Regions from separate parts of the Streptomyces sp. NPDC058375 genome, predicted to be linked through region 2. Evidence: riboswitches for the same ligand, from Rfam matches in the RefSeq annotation. Region 2 holds a riboswitch; the other holds the start of a gene.
The links. A riboswitch is a leader RNA that binds a small molecule or an ion and turns the genes downstream of it on or off. The one in region 2 is predicted to bind cobalamin.

Region 1 (7,979 bases), on a different contig from region 2:
TTCGAAGGGGTGGACCTCGTCGAGGAGGAGAGCGGCGACATTGGTCAGCATGCGCCAAGTGTGGCAGCTATTTGACGTCCGATGGCAGTCCTGCCACTGATGAATTTCGCCCGGGCGGTCCAGAGTAGAGGCATGAACACATTCCTGAACTACCTGGTCGTAGCAGCACTTTTCGCCCTCGTCCTCGCGCCCGTGGCCCTCGGCGTCGTCCGTGAACGCCGCATCGACCGCCAGCTGCGGGAGGCGGAACGCGGGCGGCGGGCGGCGGCCGGACCCCCGGAAACGGAAAGCGCCGCGCGGCCTGTCACTGCCACGCGGCGCCCTCACCTGAGGGTGTGGGTCAGGGTCTGAGAAACCCCCTCAGATCTAGAAGTCGTCGTCGAACCCGACCGAGCCCTCGACCGCCACCTGGTAGGCGGACGGGCGGCGCTCGAAGAAGTTCGTCAGCTCCTGGACACCCTGCAGCTCCATGAAGGAGAACGGGTTCTCCGAGCCGTACACCGTCGGGAAGCCGAGGCGGGCGAGCCGCTGGTCGGCGACGCACTCCAGGTACTGGCGCATCGACTCGGTGTTCATGCCCGGCAGGCCCTCGCCGCACAGGTCGCGGCCGAACTGCAGCTCCGCCTCGACCGCTTCCTTCAGCATGTCGGTGACCTGCTGCTCCAGCGCGTCGTCGAAGAGCTCCGGCTCCTCCTTGCGGACGGTGTCCACGACCTCGAACGCGAAGTTCATGTGCATCGTCTCGTCACGGAACACCCAGTTGGTGCCCGTGGCGAGACCGTGCAGCAGACCGCGCGAGCGGAACCAGTACACGTACGCGAACGCGCCGTAGAAGAACAGCCCCTCGATGCACGCCGCGAAGCAGATCAGGTTCAGCAGGAAGCGACGGCGGTCCGCCTTCGTCTCCAGCCGCTCGATCTTCTCGACCGAGTCCATCCACTTGAAGCAGAACTGCGCCTTCTCGCGGATCGAGGGGATCTCCTCGACCGCGTCGAACGCCGCCGCCCGGTCGTCCGGGTCGGGCAGATAGGTGTCGAGCAGCGTCAGATAGAACTGGACGTGCACGGCCTCCTCGAAGAGCTGCCGCGACAGGTACAGCCGCGCCTCGGGGGAGTTGATGTGCTTGTACAGCGTCAGCACGAGGTTGTTCGAGACGATCGAGTCACCGGTCGCGAAGAACGCCACCAGCCGGCCGATCATGTGCTGCTCACCCGGCGACAGCTTCGCGAGGTCGGCGACGTCCGAGTGGAGGTCGACCTCCTCGACGGTCCAGGTGTTCTTGATCGCGTCCCGGTAGCGCTCGTAGAAGTCCGGGTAGCGCATGGGACGCAGGGTCAGCTCGAAGCCCGGGTCGAGCAGGTTCTTCTCTTCGTTTGAGCTCATTACTGGCAGGCCTCGCAGGACTCGGGGTTTTCCAGGGAGCAGGCGATGGCGTCCGCGTCGGGAGCCTGCGCCTGCTGTACGGGAATGGGGGCGGCGGCCGACGCCTGGCCGGACGCGGCACGGGCGATCCGGGTCGCCGGGCGCGAACGCAGGTAGTACGTCGTCTTCAGCCCCTGCTTCCAGGCGTACGCGTACATCGAGGAGAGCTTGCCGATCGTCGGCGTCTCCAGGAACAGGTTGAGCGACTGGCTCTGGTCGAGGAACGGCGTACGGGCCGCCGCCATGTCGATCAGACCGCGCTGCGGGATCTCCCACGCCGTGCGGTACAGCGCCCGCACGTCCTCGGGGATCCAGGCGAAGCCCTGCACCGAGCCGCTGGCCTCGCGCAGCGCCTCACGGGTGCGGGCGTCCCACACGCCGAGCTTCTTCAGCTCGTCCACCAGGTAGGCGTTGACCTGGAGGAACTCACCGCTGAGCGTCTCGCGCTTGAACAGGTTGGAGACCTGGGGCTCGATGCACTCGTACACGCCGGCGATCGAGGCGATCGTGGCGGTCGGCGCGATGGCGAGCAGAAGGGAGTTGCGCATACCGGTCTTCGCGACCCGGGCGCGCAGCGCGTCCCAGCGCTCCGGCCAGTTCAGCTCGGTGTCGTAGTGGTCGGGGTGCAGCACACCGCGCGCGGCACGCGTCTGTGACCATGCGGGCAGCGGGCCCGAGCGCTCGGCGAGGTCGCAGGACGCCTCGTACGCGGCGAGCATGATGCGCTCGGAGATCTTCGTCGAGAGCGCGCGGGCCTGCGGCGAGTCGAACGGCAGGCGCAGCTGGAAGAAGACGTCCTGGAGGCCCATGGCGCCCAGGCCCACCGGCCGCCAGCGGGAGTTGGAGTTCCCGGCCTGCTCGGTCGGGTAGAAGTTGATGTCGACGACCCGGTCGAGGAAGGTCACGGCCGTACGGACGGTGGAGTCCAGGCGGTCCCAGTCGATCGAGCCGTCCCTGACGAACGCGCCCAGGTTGACCGAGCCCAGGTTGCAGACGGCCGTCTCGCCGTCGTCGGTGACCTCCAGGATCTCCGTGCACAGGTTCGAGGAGTGCACGACCCGGCCCGGCTCGGCGGTCTGGTTCGCGGTCCGGTTGGAGGCGTCCTTGAACGTCATCCAGCCCTGGCCGGTCTGCGCGAGGGTTCGCATCATCCGGCCGTACAGCTCACGCGCCGGCATCGTCTTGCGGGCCAGCCCCTCGGCCTCGGCCGCGCGGTAGGCCGCGTCGAAGTCGTCGCCCCACAGGTCGACCAGCTCGGGCACGTCGGCCGGGGAGAACAGCGACCACTCGGTGTCCGCGTCGACCCGGCGCATGAACTCGTCCGGGATCCAGTGCGCCAGGTTCAGGTTGTGCGTACGCCGCTGGTCCTCGCCCGTGTTGTCGCGGAGCTCCAGGAACTCCTCGATGTCCGCGTGCCAGGTCTCCAGGTAGACCGCCGCGGCGCCCTTGCGCCGGCCGCCCTGGTTCACCGCCGCCACGGAGGCGTCCAGCGTCTTGAGGAACGGCACGATGCCGTTGGAGTGCCCGTTGGTGCCCCGGATCAGCGAACCCCGGGCGCGGATACGGGAGTAGGAGAGGCCGATACCGCCCGCGTGCTTCGAGAGCCGCGCCACCTGGTGGTAGCGGTCGTAGATCGAGTCCAGCTCGTCCTTCGGCGAGTCCAGCAGATAGCAGGAGGACATCTGCGGGTGCCGGGTGCCGGAGTTGAAGAGCGTGGGGGAGGAGGGGAGGTAGTCCAGCTTGCTCATCAGCCCGTAGAGCGCGGCGACCTCGTCCAGCGCCCGCACCGACTCGTCCTCGGCGAGGCCCGCGGCCACGCGCAGCATGAAGTGCTGCGGGGTCTCGATGACCTGGCGGGTGATCGGGTGGCGCAGCAGGTAACGGCTGTGCAGCGTACGGAGACCGAAGTAGCCGAAACGGTCGTCCGCGCCCTCGGCCAGCGTCCGCTCGACCAGCTCGTCCAGCGCCTTGGCGTGCAGCTCCACGAAGGCGGCGGTGCGGTCGGCGATCAGGCCCTCGCGGTGGCCCACGGCGACCGAGGCGGAGAAGGACGTCGCGCCCTGGCCCGCGGCCTCGTCGGCGATCGTACGGGTCAGCAGCCGGGCGGCGAGTTTGGAGTACGCCGGGTCCTCGGAGATGAGACCCGCTGCCGCCTCGGTGGCCAGCGAGCGCAACTCGGCCTCGTCAGAGCGGGCGTTGCGCCCGCGCAGCGCGGAGGCGGCGACCCGTCCGGGGTCGGTGTCGGGCAGATCGACGGTCAGGTCGGTCAGGGTCCGCAGCAGGGCGGTCCCGGGTCCGTCGTTCGTGCCTTCGCCGGACGTGGTGGAGGCAGCGGATTCGGTGGCTGAAACCGGATCGGCGGGCGCGATGGTCACTGGGCTTTCCCTCGCTCGGCAGGGGGCCGGCGGAAGGCGGGGAAGCCGGGCAGCGCGAAACCCGGGGCGGGGCAGCACTGCTGACGGCGTCCACCGGCCTATCCGCGAGGCCCGGACGTCTGGCGTCCGGTTCGGTCGAGCCGGACGCGCTGTCGACAGGTCTTCGGACTTGCAGGTGTGCAAAAGCACACTGATCACACCGTTGCGGGACAGTTCCGGATTCGCACCGGATTCCCCTGCGGCGACAGCGAGGTCGAGCATACATGTGGGGGCCGCCAGAAGCTGCGGCCCCCACATGTTGTGTCGCGTCGATTTAATACGCCCCTCAGGAAGCCGCCTCCAGCTCCAGCCGGAAGGTCATGAGGCGCAGTCCCGGCACGGGTTCCCAGTCCCGTTCGGGGGTCCGCAGAAAGCCGAGCCGACGGTAGATCCTATGGGCTGAGAGCATCGCCGGCTGCGTCGACAGCAGCAGCGCGCGGACACCGTCGGCGGACCGGGCCCGCTCGACGCACGCCCGCACGAGAGCCTCTCCCACGCCCCGTCCGCGCCCCGCCCGGGCCACGGCCAGCATCCGGAATTCGGCCTCGTCCGGACCGGCGATGTCGCGCCACGGAGTGCCGGGAGCGGCATACGTCACACCCCCGAGCACGGCCCCGTCCGGATCCAGCGCGACGAGCACCTCCGCTTCGGCCGCCCGCTGCTCGACGGCCCGCAGTCTGAGCAGATACGGGTCCTGCGGGCCGTCCAGCAGATCGTCGCCGAGATACGCCTCGGCGATGATCTCGCCGAGCACGGCGTACTCGCCGGGCTCCGCCACCCTGATCGTTAGATCCATCAGCCGCTCGCTCCCACCTCGTTGTTCGGCGCGCCGTCGCCCTCCGGCGGCAGGTCGCCGCGCTCGACCGGCTGCCGCCCGGAGGCCTCCTCGGCCGACGGCAGCACCTGGTCCAGCTCGTGGTCGTCGGCGCGGTGGGCGGCCCGCGCCGCCGACCGCAGCGTCGCCCGGTCCACCTTCTCGCGCTCCCCGCTCACCGTGATCACGAGGTCGTCCTGTTCCTGGGCGTACGCGTGGCCCGACTCCGTGGCCCGGTACCACTGCTCGCCGTCCCGCTCGCACGTCACCACGGGCTCCCGGTCGCTGCCCGCCGCGGGTCCGTCCGTACAGTCGGCGTCGGCGTGCGGGAGGCGTTCCACCGACAGCTGGATCTGCCCGCCCTCCGGCTCGGTGTAGACGCTGCCGAACCCGTCGTCGCCGAGCACCCCGACCGACTGGCGCGCCAGGGCGTAGCCCGCGGCCTCGGTCACCCACACATGTTCCGCGACGAGCTGCGCGGCGCTCGCCCGCGCCTCCAGCTCCGCCCGGTCGGGCGCCGGATCGGCCGGGGAACTCCGGCCCGCCGCCTGCGCGTCGGGCGCCGGCGTGGTGCCGCAGCCCGTCGCCGCCGCCAGCGTCAGTGCCAGGGTCACGGTCAGGAGGAGGGGCCGGAGCCGGGGCGACCGGGAGCGGGATGTCATGGGCACATCCTTATCTACGGTGAGGGCTCCGCGCACCGGGAATCGCACGGCGCCCGGGTCGCGCGAGGGGCACGAGAAGGGCCGCCGCACCCTGGAGAGGGGTTGCGACGGCCCCGATCGGCCGAGGGCTGCTCTCAGCAGCAGCGGAAGCCCTCGCGGGGGTTGGCCTCGCGGGCGTCCGTACGGCTGCGCTCGAAGGCGCGGCGGGTCATCACCGGTGCGTCCGGATCGTGAGACCGGGCGTGCGCCACGTACCGGTCGTACGTGGACTCGCCGGTCAGCTCACGGACGTACCAGCGGATCCGTCCCGCCACCCGCCGTACGTCCGCGACGGTCATGTCCGGCCTCCCGTCTCCACCGACTCCTTGCGGATGCCGCCCTCGGGGCCGACGCCCGCCGCGAGCAGTTCGGCCTTCTCCTCCTTGGTGGCGATGAGCGAGGCCGGGGCGACGAGCTTGGACTCCACGTACGGCGTCTCGTGGAGCTTGACGCTCTCCGGGTCGCGGATGGCGTTGAAGCAGACCCGGCCGGCGTCCACGAGGACCACGATGATGAGGAGCGCGAAGAGCGCGCTCAGCACTCCGTCGACCGTGGAGTTGGTGACGACGGTACGCATCTCCTCCATGTTCTTCGCGGGGGCCAGCACCTCGCCCGCGTCGATGCCCGCCTGGTACTTGTCGCGCTGGGCGAAGAAGCCGACCTTCACGTCGTCGGAGAAGATCTTCTGCCAGCTCGCGGTGAGCGTGACCGCCACGTCCCAGGCGAGCGGGACCGCGGTGACCCACGCCCACTTCAGGCGGCCGGACTTGACGAGCAGAGTGGTGCAGACGGCCAGCGCGACGGCGGCCAGCAGCTGGTTGGCGATGCCGAAGAGCGGGAAGAGCTGGTTGATGCCGCCGAGCGGGTCGTGCACGCCGACCCAGAGGAAGTAGCCCCAGCCGCCGACGACGACGGCGCTGGCGAACCAGACGCCCGGCTTCCAGCTGACCTCGCGGAACGGCTTGTAGGCGTTGCCCAGCATGTCCTGGAGCATGAAGCGGCCGACCCGGGTGCCGGCGTCCACGGTGGTCAGGATGAAGAGCGCCTCGAACATGATGGCGAAGTGGTACCAGAACGCCTTCATGCCCGCCCCGCCGATCACCGCGGAGAAGATCTCCGCCATGCCGAGCGCGAAGGTGGGCGCGCCACCGGTCCGGGAGAGCAGGCTCTGTTCCTCGACGTCCTTGGCGGCCTGGGCCAGGGCGTCCGGGGTGATGGTGAACCCGAAGTTGGCCACGGCCTCGGAGGCGGACTGGACGCTGTCGCCGATCACGCCGACGGGCGCGTTGATGGCGAAGTAGAGGCCCGGGTCGATGATGCAGGCCGCGATCATCGCCATGATCGCCACGAACGACTCGACCAGCATGGCGCCGTAGCCGATCATCCGGATCTGCGTCTCCTTCTGGACCATCTTCGGCGTGGTGCCGGAGGAGACCAGGGAGTGGAAGCCGGAGAGCGCGCCGCAGGCGATGGTGATGAAGACGAACGGGAACATCGAGCCGGCGAAGACCGGGCCGGAGCCGCTGGAGGCGAAGTCGGTGACAGCGGGCATCTTCAGGGTCGGGAGCGAGACGACCACGCCCAGGGCCAGGAGCCCGATCGTGCCGACCTTCATGAAGGTGGAGAGGTAGTCGCGCGGGGCCAGCAGCAGCCACACGGGGAGCACGGAGGCGAGGAACCCGTACGCGATCATCCAGATGACGAGGGTGCCCGGCTCCAGCGTGAAGAAGTCCGCCCACGACGACTCCGCCACCCAGCCGCCCGAGACGATCGCGAGGAGCAGCAGCGCGACGCCGATGAAGGAGACCTCGCTGACCTTGCCGGGCCGCAGGATGCGCAGATAGACGCCCATGAAGAGGGCGATCGGGATGGTCATGGCGATGGAGAAGACGCCCCAGGGCGAGTGGGCGAGCGCGTTCACGATGACCAGCGCGAGGACCGCGAGCAGGATGATCATGATGATGAAGACCGCGACCAGGGCGGCGATCCCGCCGACCGGGCCCACCTCGTCGCGCGCCATCTGACCGAGCGAACGGCCGTTGCGGCGGGTGGAGAAGAAGAGCGTCACCATGTCCTGGACGGCGCCGGCGAAGATGACGCCGACGACGAGCCAGATCGTGCCCGGCAGATAACCCATCTGCGCGGCGAGCACGGGGCCGACCAGCGGCCCCGCCCCCGCGATGGCGGCGAAGTGGTGGCCGAACAGGACCCGGCGGTCGGTGGGATGGAAGTCGACCCCGTTGTCCAGCCGTTCGGCGGGGGTCGCGCGGTTCTTGTCGACCTTCAGGACCCGGCTCGCGATGAACCGGGAGTAGAAGCGGTACGCGATGGCGTACGAGCCGAGGGCCGCTGCCAGCATCCAGGCGGCGGAGACCTCCTCACCCCGCGAGAGCGCGAGGGTGGCCCACCCGGCCGCGCCGGCCAGGGCCACCAGGCTCCAGACGACTATGGACTTCGGGGTAGGCCCGCGCCGCCCCGCTGCTGGTGAAACCGGTGGTGCTGGTGTGGGCGATTCCGGCATATCGATCCGTCCCCTCGCGCGATCCTTGTCGTAACGTGCGCGAAATCTAAGTGGTGCGGCCGCTGTCCGGAACCCCTGTCCGCATACCGGTCGCGCATCGCCGATGT
Region 2 (7,979 bases):
CGCGCAGGGCGAGAGCGACCTGGCGGGCGGTGTCGCCGAGCGGCTGGTCGTCACGGACGAAGGACCAGGCGAGCATGGTGACCGGCCCGGTGAGCATGCCCTTGACGGGGCGTTCGGTCAGCGCCTGGGCGTACGCGGTCCAGCGCACCGTCATCGGCTCGGGGCGCGAGATGTCCCCGGCGAGGACGGGCGGGCGGACGTAGCGGGTGCCGTACGACTGCACCCAGCCGTGCTGGGTGGCGAGGTAGCCGGTGAGCTGTTCGGCGAAATACTGCACCATGTCGTTGCGTTCGGGCTCGCCGTGCACCAGGACGTCGATCCCGGCCTTCTCCTGAAAGGAGAGGACCTCGCGGATCTCGTCCTTGATGCGCTCCTCGTACCCGGCCTCGTCGATCCGCCCCGCCCGCAGATCGGCGCGCGCGGTGCGCAGTTCGGTGGTCTGCGGGAACGAGCCGATGGTGGTGGTCGGCAGCAGCGGCAACCCGAGGTGCGCCCGCTGGGCGAGCGTCCGCTCGGCGTACGGCTGGGAGCGGCGGCCGTCCGCGTCGGTGATGGCCGCCGTACGGGCGCGTACGGCCGGGTCACGGGCGATGACGGCGTCGGTGCGGGAGGCCAGGTCGGCGCGGTTGGCGGCGAGTTCGGCCGTGATGGTGTCCGTGCCGGCGGACAGACCGCGGGCCAGGACGACGATCTCCTCGGTCTTCTGCTTGGCGAAGGCGAGCCAGCGGGCGATCTGCGGGTCGATGTCGCGCTCGGCGTCCGCGTCCAGCGGGACGTGCAGCAGGGAGCAGGAGGCGGAGACGTCGACCCGGTCGGCGAGGCCGAGGAGGGTGCCGAGGGTGGTGAGCGACTTCTCGTAGTCGTTGATCCAGATGTTGCGGCCGTTGACGACACCGGCGACCAGCCGCTTGCCGGGCAGTCCCCCGGCCGCCGCGAGGTCGTCGAGGTTGCCCGCGCCGGACTCGGTGAAGTCGAGCGCCAAGCCGTCGACGGGGGCCTTGGCCAGGACTCCCAGCGCTTCGCCGAGCCGCCCGAAGTAGGAGGCGACCAGTAGCTTCGGCCGGTCGGCGAGTCCACCGAGCTCGCGGTAGGCGCGGGCGGCGGCGTTCAGCTCGGCCGGGGTGCGGTCCTGGACGAGGGCGGGCTCGTCCAGCTGGACCCATGCGGCGCCGGCCGCACGCAGGTCGGCGAGGACCTCCGCGTACACCGGAAGCAGCCGGTCCAGCAGGGTCAGCGGCTCGAAGTCCGGTGCCACGCCGGGGGCCGCCTTGGCGAGCAGGAGGTAGGTGACGGGGCCGACCAGCACCGGGCGCGGGGTGTGGCCGAGCGCGAGGGCTTCGCCGAACTCGGCGACCTGCTTGGCCGAGTCGGCGGTGAACACCGTGTCCGGCCCCAACTCGGGCACCAGATAGTGGTAGTTGGTGTCGAACCACTTCGTCATCTCCAGCGGAGCGACGTCCTGCGTGCCCCGGGCCATGGCGAAGTAACCGTCGAGGGCGTCGGTGCGGACCGCGTCACGGTGCCGCTCGGGGACAGCGCCGACCATGACGCTGGTGTCCAGGACATGGTCGTAGTACGAGAAATCACCGGTCGGCACTTCGTGGACTCCGGCCTCGGCAAGCTGCTGCCAGGTACCCCGGCGCAGGTCGGCGGCGGTCTGCCGGAGGGCGTCCGCGGTGACGCGGCCCTTCCAGTAGCCCTCGATGGCCTTCTTCAGTTCACGGTTCTGTCCCTGGCGGGGGTAGCCGTACACGGTGGCCCGTGCTGCCGCGGCTTCGGGCTTCGCTGTCACGTGACTCTCCTTCGCGAGCGTGTCTGCGGTGCAGATCCCGGGACGGGACGCGGACGCGAAGGAACGACGCGCCGGGCGGACACCGGGACACGGAGAACCGTGTCCGTCCACCTGACGGTTGCGCCGACCCGCCCACGAGGTCACCGGGAACTCCGCACGCGAACGGTCGCGTGCGGGCAACGGGCAGGTCTTCGGACTCGCGGGCACGTCTGCCGGGGCAGACACCTACTGGCCGTCGCTTCCCAGACCCGGCCGGGCCCAGTGCGTATGACGGCGGTCGTTCCCACTCACCGCTGCGGGGCAGTCCCGGATTCCCACCGGGTTCCCTCTTACGACACCCTGTCCGGCTGACAGGGCGAACCAGCTGCACCGGCCACCCTAAGGGGACGACCGCCGGGCGCACACCGTTGTTCAGACTTCGGACGGTGATGTGGGACACGGGATCGGTTCCGCCGCCTTCCGGTCGGCGCTTTCCGGTGGCCCGCCACGCCGTTGCGCGCCCGGCAGCATCGCCGCCGGGACCAGCGCGAGCGCGGCCGTCGCCGCGAGCACCAGGAGCGCCGTCCGCAGGGCCACCGGCGGTCCGAGCCGGTCCGGCGGGTAGACCTGGCGCAGCAGGGCCAGTGTCGCCGGCTGCAACAGGGCCCCGAACACTCCCTGTACGGCGCGCAGCGCGATGACCCAGCCGATCGAGGGCGCCGCGGCGATGCCCGCGGACGCGGCCCCGAAACCGAGGGATCCGATCAGGAGGAGGCGGCTGTGGCCGTAGCGGTCCCCGAGGCGTCCGGCGAGGACGAGGAGACTCGCCCCCGCCAGGAGGTATGCCGTACTCGTCCACTGGACCTGGGCGAGGGTCGCGGAGAGGTCGCGCTGGAGGCTGGGCTGAGCCACCATGAGGACGGAACCGTCGAGCGCGACGATCATCGCCCCGGCGACACTGCGCGCGAGGGCGAGCCGAGGCCGTACCGGGGCTGCCGCGGGGGCGGTCACGGGTTCGCCGGTCCGAGGTGGGCGTCGACGGTCCGGGCGATGAGCGGAGCGAGGCTCTCGTGGCGTGCGCGTCGCCCGGTGCGGGGACGCCGAGGGTGAGGGAGAGGCTCCCCCAGCTCCACAGTTGGGCGATGCCGTGGACGTTCGCCCAGAAGACGGCGGCCACGGCGGCGGGGGCGTCCTCGGGGCGCGGAGCCACGGCATCCGGGGCGCTCCCGGGCCCGGGCCCGGGCGGCCTTGCCCGGACGGCGTCCTGCCGGTGGCGGGCGATCAGCGCGACGACCGACGCGACATCGGGAGGGTCTTGTCCCGCAGTCTGGGCAGTTCGTCTGCCCCGTCTGCATCGCCCCGCTCTCCAGCAGGTCATGACGGGACATCAGCTCGAACATCGGGCGGTGCTCGACGGCGAATCCGACATAGGCCTCGGCGAGGCGGCACACCTGTGTACGCGGATCCCCGGCCGGGTCGACGGCCGCGTCGAGCCGGTCCTTCAACGCGTCGAACCCGCGCCCCCCGACGGCGGAGAGCAGCGAGCGGTGGGTCGGGAAGTAGCGGCGCGGGGCGCCGTGCGAGACCCCGGCGCGCCGGGCGATCTCCCGCAGCCCCAACGCCCGATCCCCTCGGTCGCCAGCATGTCGGCGCCGACGTCCACCAGTCGCTCCCGCAGAGGGGCTTCGTCTCCCATGAGGAACTTCCAGCACCATCGAGTAGACACTGACTACTCGATGGCGGGCGACGCACGTTCCCCGACCGTTCGACTGTTCGCCACCCCTTTCCTGACCCTCGGTCAGGTCGCTCGTCTCGACTGTGCGGAGGCAGTGACCCAGATGTAACCGAATGGCGTAGAGAACGCGGAACCACGGAGCGTCACAAGCCGTTCTTCTTCCCACTACACGGCCGCCGACCCGCGGCGAGGCCGACCGAGGAAAGGAACATCGCCCTATGAAGAAGACAGTCGGGTGGGCCCAGGACGGCGACGACTGGACGATCACCGTGAACGGCACGCTGTATCGCGCGATCGAACGGCCCACGGACGGCCGGGTGCACAACTACCTGGTGCGGGGCGACGACCTGACCGCCGAATGCCCGAGCCTGGGGCACGGACTCGGCGTGATCCGGGCGCACGAGACCCGGCGCTGACACCCCACCGGTCCGACGACGAGGTGCGGAGGCCCCCGCCGCCCGCGCCTCGACTCGGCCCCTAGAGGTTGTCGTCCGGCGCCCGGCGCAGCAGGTAGGTGTCCATGATCCAGCCGTGCCGTTCGCGGGCCTCGGCGCGGAGGCGGCTGATCTCACCGGCCACCTCGTCGAGCGGGCCGGAGACCAGGATCTCGTCGGGGGTGCCGATGTACGCGCCCCAGTGGATCCACAGGCCCCTGCCCGTCAGATGGGTGAAGCTCTCGTGGCCGTCGAGCATCACGACGATGTCGCCGTCGTCCTCGGGGAAACCCTGCGCCAGCCGCCTGCCCGGGGTGATGTGGACGGGGCGGCCCACCTGGTTCAGGGTGACGCGGTGCCGGGCGGCGAGGGCGGAGACGCTGCTGATGCCGGGGATCACCTCATGGCCGAATTCCACCGTGCCGCGCGCCCGGATGTCGTCGAGGATCGCGAGCGTGCTGTCGTACAGGGCCGGGTCGCCCCAGACCAGGAAGGCTCCGTACTGCCCCGGTGCGAGCTCCTCGATGATCAGGCGCTCGCAGATGTCGGCGCGCCGCTGCCGCCAGTCGTGCACGGCCGAGGTGTAGCGCCCGGCGTCCTGCTGGGTGCGGTCGCGCCACGGGTCGTCGGCCTCCACCACGCGGTACGGGCCGGTGAGGTGTTCGTCGAGGATGTCGCGCCGCAGCCGGGTCAGGGACTCCTTCTCCTTGCCCTTGCCGAGCACGAAGAAGACGTCGGCCCGGCGCATGGCCTTCACCGCGGCCAGGGTCAGGTGGTCGGGATCGCCGGCGCCCATGCCGATGACGAGGATGTGCCGGGGTGCGTCGCTCATTCCAGCCATGTCTGCCATGTCGGCCGATCATGCCAGGGGCGGGGCGGGGTGGACTTACTAGGGCGCCCAACGATGTATCAGTCCCCACGCGCACCGACGCATGAGCGGGGGATGATCGACGCCCCCGCGCGCGTTATAGCCGGATGTGTCCGGCTCATCACCGAGCCGGGCAGAGAGATTCCGAGCTGGAGGCGGTGCTGTGCACGGTGAGTACAAGGTTCCCGGCGGCAAGCTGGTCGTGGTGGACCTGGAGGTGGCGGGCGGGGCGCTGCGGAACGTCCGGGTCGCCGGGGACTTCTTCCTCGAACCCGACGAGGCGATCCTCGCGATCGACGCGGCGCTGGAAGGCGCTCCGGCCAACACCGACTCCGCCGGGCTCGCGGCCCGGATCGAGGCGGCGCTGCCCGACTCCACGGTGATACTCGGGCTGAGCGCGGAGGGCGTCGCCATCGCCGTACGCCGGGCGCTCGCGCAGGCCACCGAGTGGAGCGACTACGACTGGCAGCTGATCCACGAGGCCCCGCAGTCGCCCGCGCTGCACATGGCGCTGGACGAGGTCATCACCGCCGAGGTGGCGGCGGGGGTGCGGCCGCCGACGCTGCGGGTCTGGGAGTGGGACTCCCCCGCTGTGATCATCGGCAGCTTCCAGTCGCTGCGCAACGAGGTGGATCCGGCGGGTGTGGAGCGGCACGGCGTGGACGTCGTGCGCCGGATCTCCGGCGGCGGCGCGATGTTCGCCGAGCCCAGCTCCACCATCACGTACTCGCTCGCCGTCCCGCAGGCACTGGTGTCGGGGCTGTCCTTCGCCGACAGTTACGCCTACCTGGACGACTGGGTCCTCGAAGCACTCGCGGACATGGGCATCAAGGCCTGGTACCAGCCGCTCAACGACATCGCCACCGAGGTCGGCAAGATCGCGGGGGCCGCGCAGAAGCGGGTGGTCGGGCCGGACGGCGGGCCGGGGGCCGTGCTGCACCACGTGACGATGGCGTACGACATCGACGCCGACAAGATGCTGGAGGTGCTGCGCATCGGCAAGGAGAAGATGTCGGACAAGGGCACCCGGTCGGCGAAGAAGCGGGTGGACCCGCTGCGGCGGCAGACCGGCCTGCCGCGCCAGGTGGTGATCGAGCGCATGATCGAGTCGTTCCGCAAGCGGCACGGCCTGGCCCGGGGCAGCGTGACGGCCGCCGAGCTGGCGCGCGCCGAGGAGCTCGTACGGACCAAGTTCGCCACGCCGGAGTGGACGGCCCGGGTGCCGTAGGAACCCCTCGGCGGGCGGGCGCCGCCGCATACTGGGTCGTATGGACAAGACAGCGTCCGGCTCCGGAGTGCGGGAACGGCTCGGCAGGAGCCTGTTCGCCCGGGTGGCGGGGCCTTCCGGGCCGGAGAACCGGGCCCGGATCCACAACACCCCAGGCCCCCGCTGGTTCGGCCCGGACCGGCCGGTGCGCCGGGTGCACGGGGACGCGTCCATGTTCATCGGCGGGCTGCGCGCCCTGCTCCTCCAGTCGCTGCACCCGCTCGCCATGGCCGCCGTCGCCGGCCACTCGGGGTTCAAGGGCGATCCGTGGGGGCGGCTCCAGCGGACCAGCACGTTTCTGGCGGTGACCACGTTCGGCACGGCCGAGCACGCCCAGGAAGCCGTCGACCGCGTACGGTCCGTGCACGAGGGAGTGCGGGGGATCGCGCCCTCCGGGGAGCCGTACCACGCGGCGGATCCACATCTGCTGTGCTGGGTGCACGTCGCCGAGGTGGACAGCTTCCTGCGGGCCCATCAGCGGTACGGGGCACGGCCGTTGGACGGTGCCGGGTGCGACGGCTACATCCACGACATGGCGACGGTGGCGCACGCCCTCGGCGTCCCCGACCCGCCGCACGACCGGACGGAACTGGCAAAACGCATCGCCGCCTACCGCCCGGAGCTGCGCGCCACCCGGGAGGCCCTGGACGCGGCCCGCTTCATCCTTCTGCACCCGCCGCTGCCCTGGCCGGTCCGTCCCCCGTACGCCGTACTCGCCGCAAACGCCGTGGCCGCGCTCCCGCCGTGGGCCCGGGAGCCGTTGCGGCTGCCCCGGGTGCCGGGGGTCGAGGAGGTCTGCGTGCGGCCCGCCGGGAAGGCGCTGACCAGGACCATCCGATGGGCGATGACCCCGCCTGCGGGAGGCTGAGGACCGCCCGGGTGCCGATGGCCGCCACGGGCAGGACGATGGAGGGGACCGTACGCGGGGGGCCCACGACGGGAGACCCCGGTGGCACGCAGCGAATCGACGGACGTCCTGGTGGTGGGCGCGGGCCCGGTCGGCCTGACGCTGGCCGTCGAGTTGCGGCGGGCGGGGGTGGCCTGCCGGATCGTGGACCGGCTGCCCGCCCGGCTGCCGTACGCCAAGGCGGTGGGCATCCAGCCGCGCACCCTGGAGCTCTTCGAGCGGATGGGCCTCGTGCGGGAGGTGCTGGACGCGGCGGTCCCGATGCGCGGGCAGCTGAGTTACGTGAACGGGGCCGAGCAGGGCCGGATCGAGCTGGCCCTGCCGCCCGAGGTGCCGTACGGCTTCGCCGCGCTGCCGCAGTGCGACACCGAACGCCTTCTGGAGGAGTTCCTCGGGCGCCGGGGCACCGGGATCGAGCGTTCGACCGCGCTGGTGGCGTTCGCCCAGGATCCCGCCGGAGTGACCAGCCGACTCACGACCGCGGCCGGCGTCGAGGAGGAGGTCCGGTCCCGGTTCCTGGTCGGGTGCGACGGGGCGCACTCCGTGGTGCGCAAGGGGCTCGGGCTCACCTTCGAGGGCGGTGCGTTCCCGGAGGAGTACATGCTCGCCGATGTGGAGGTGGGGTGGGATCTGCCGCCCGGGTACGGGGTGCGCTCGATGCACCGCGGCGAGGACGGGGCGGTCGACGATCTGCTGGTCTGCATCCCGCTGCCGGGGAACGGCCGCTACCGGATGTCAATGCTGGTGCCGCCTGAGCTGTCCGCCGCGCGGCAGGTGGAGGCGACCGGTCCTGCGGGCGGCGGGGACGGGGTGGCGCACGGCCTGGAGGGCGGCACGGCCCCCGGCCTCGCCGACATCCAGAAGGTCCTGGACCGGCTGGCGCCGGAGCCGGTGACCGCGTCCGCGCTGCGCTGGTCGTCGGTGTTCCGGATCAGCCACCGGCTGGTGGACCGGTACGGGGAGGGCCGGGTGTTCGTCGCCGGGGACGCGGCGCACA

Region 1: another riboswitch for cobalamin. It lies ahead of ACFWM7_RS30100 (ribonucleoside-diphosphate reductase subunit alpha); the one in region 2 lies ahead of metE (5-methyltetrahydropteroyltriglutamate--homocysteine S-methyltransferase).

What each region holds. Positions count from the first base shown of each region.
Region 1 is NZ_JBHXJG010000271.1:216-8,194, reverse strand. Features, by position in the region: gene ACFWM7_RS30115 (GlxA family transcriptional regulator) at 1-51, opposite strand, end outside; gene ACFWM7_RS30110 (hypothetical protein) at 133-351, shown strand; gene ACFWM7_RS30105 (ribonucleotide-diphosphate reductase subunit beta) at 367-1,383, opposite strand; gene ACFWM7_RS30100 (ribonucleoside-diphosphate reductase subunit alpha) at 1,383-3,797, opposite strand; cobalamin riboswitch at 3,934-4,070, opposite strand; gene ACFWM7_RS30095 (GNAT family N-acetyltransferase) at 4,123-4,632, opposite strand; gene ACFWM7_RS30090 (hypothetical protein) at 4,632-5,312, opposite strand; gene ACFWM7_RS30085 (YbdD/YjiX family protein) at 5,447-5,650, opposite strand; gene ACFWM7_RS30080 (carbon starvation CstA family protein) at 5,647-7,872, opposite strand.
Region 2 is NZ_JBHXJG010000005.1:561-8,539, forward strand. Features, by position in the region: gene metE (5-methyltetrahydropteroyltriglutamate--homocysteine S-methyltransferase) at 1-1,792, opposite strand, end outside; cobalamin riboswitch at 1,978-2,124, opposite strand; partial or broken gene ACFWM7_RS01985 (MFS transporter) at 2,315-2,716, opposite strand; gene ACFWM7_RS01990 (TetR/AcrR family transcriptional regulator) at 2,779-3,486, opposite strand; gene ACFWM7_RS01995 (hypothetical protein) at 3,725-3,922, shown strand; gene cobF (precorrin-6A synthase (deacetylating)) at 3,984-4,772, opposite strand; gene ACFWM7_RS02005 (biotin/lipoate A/B protein ligase family protein) at 4,972-6,036, shown strand; gene ACFWM7_RS02010 (oxygenase MpaB family protein) at 6,077-6,943, shown strand; gene ACFWM7_RS02015 (FAD-dependent monooxygenase) at 7,025-7,979, shown strand, end outside.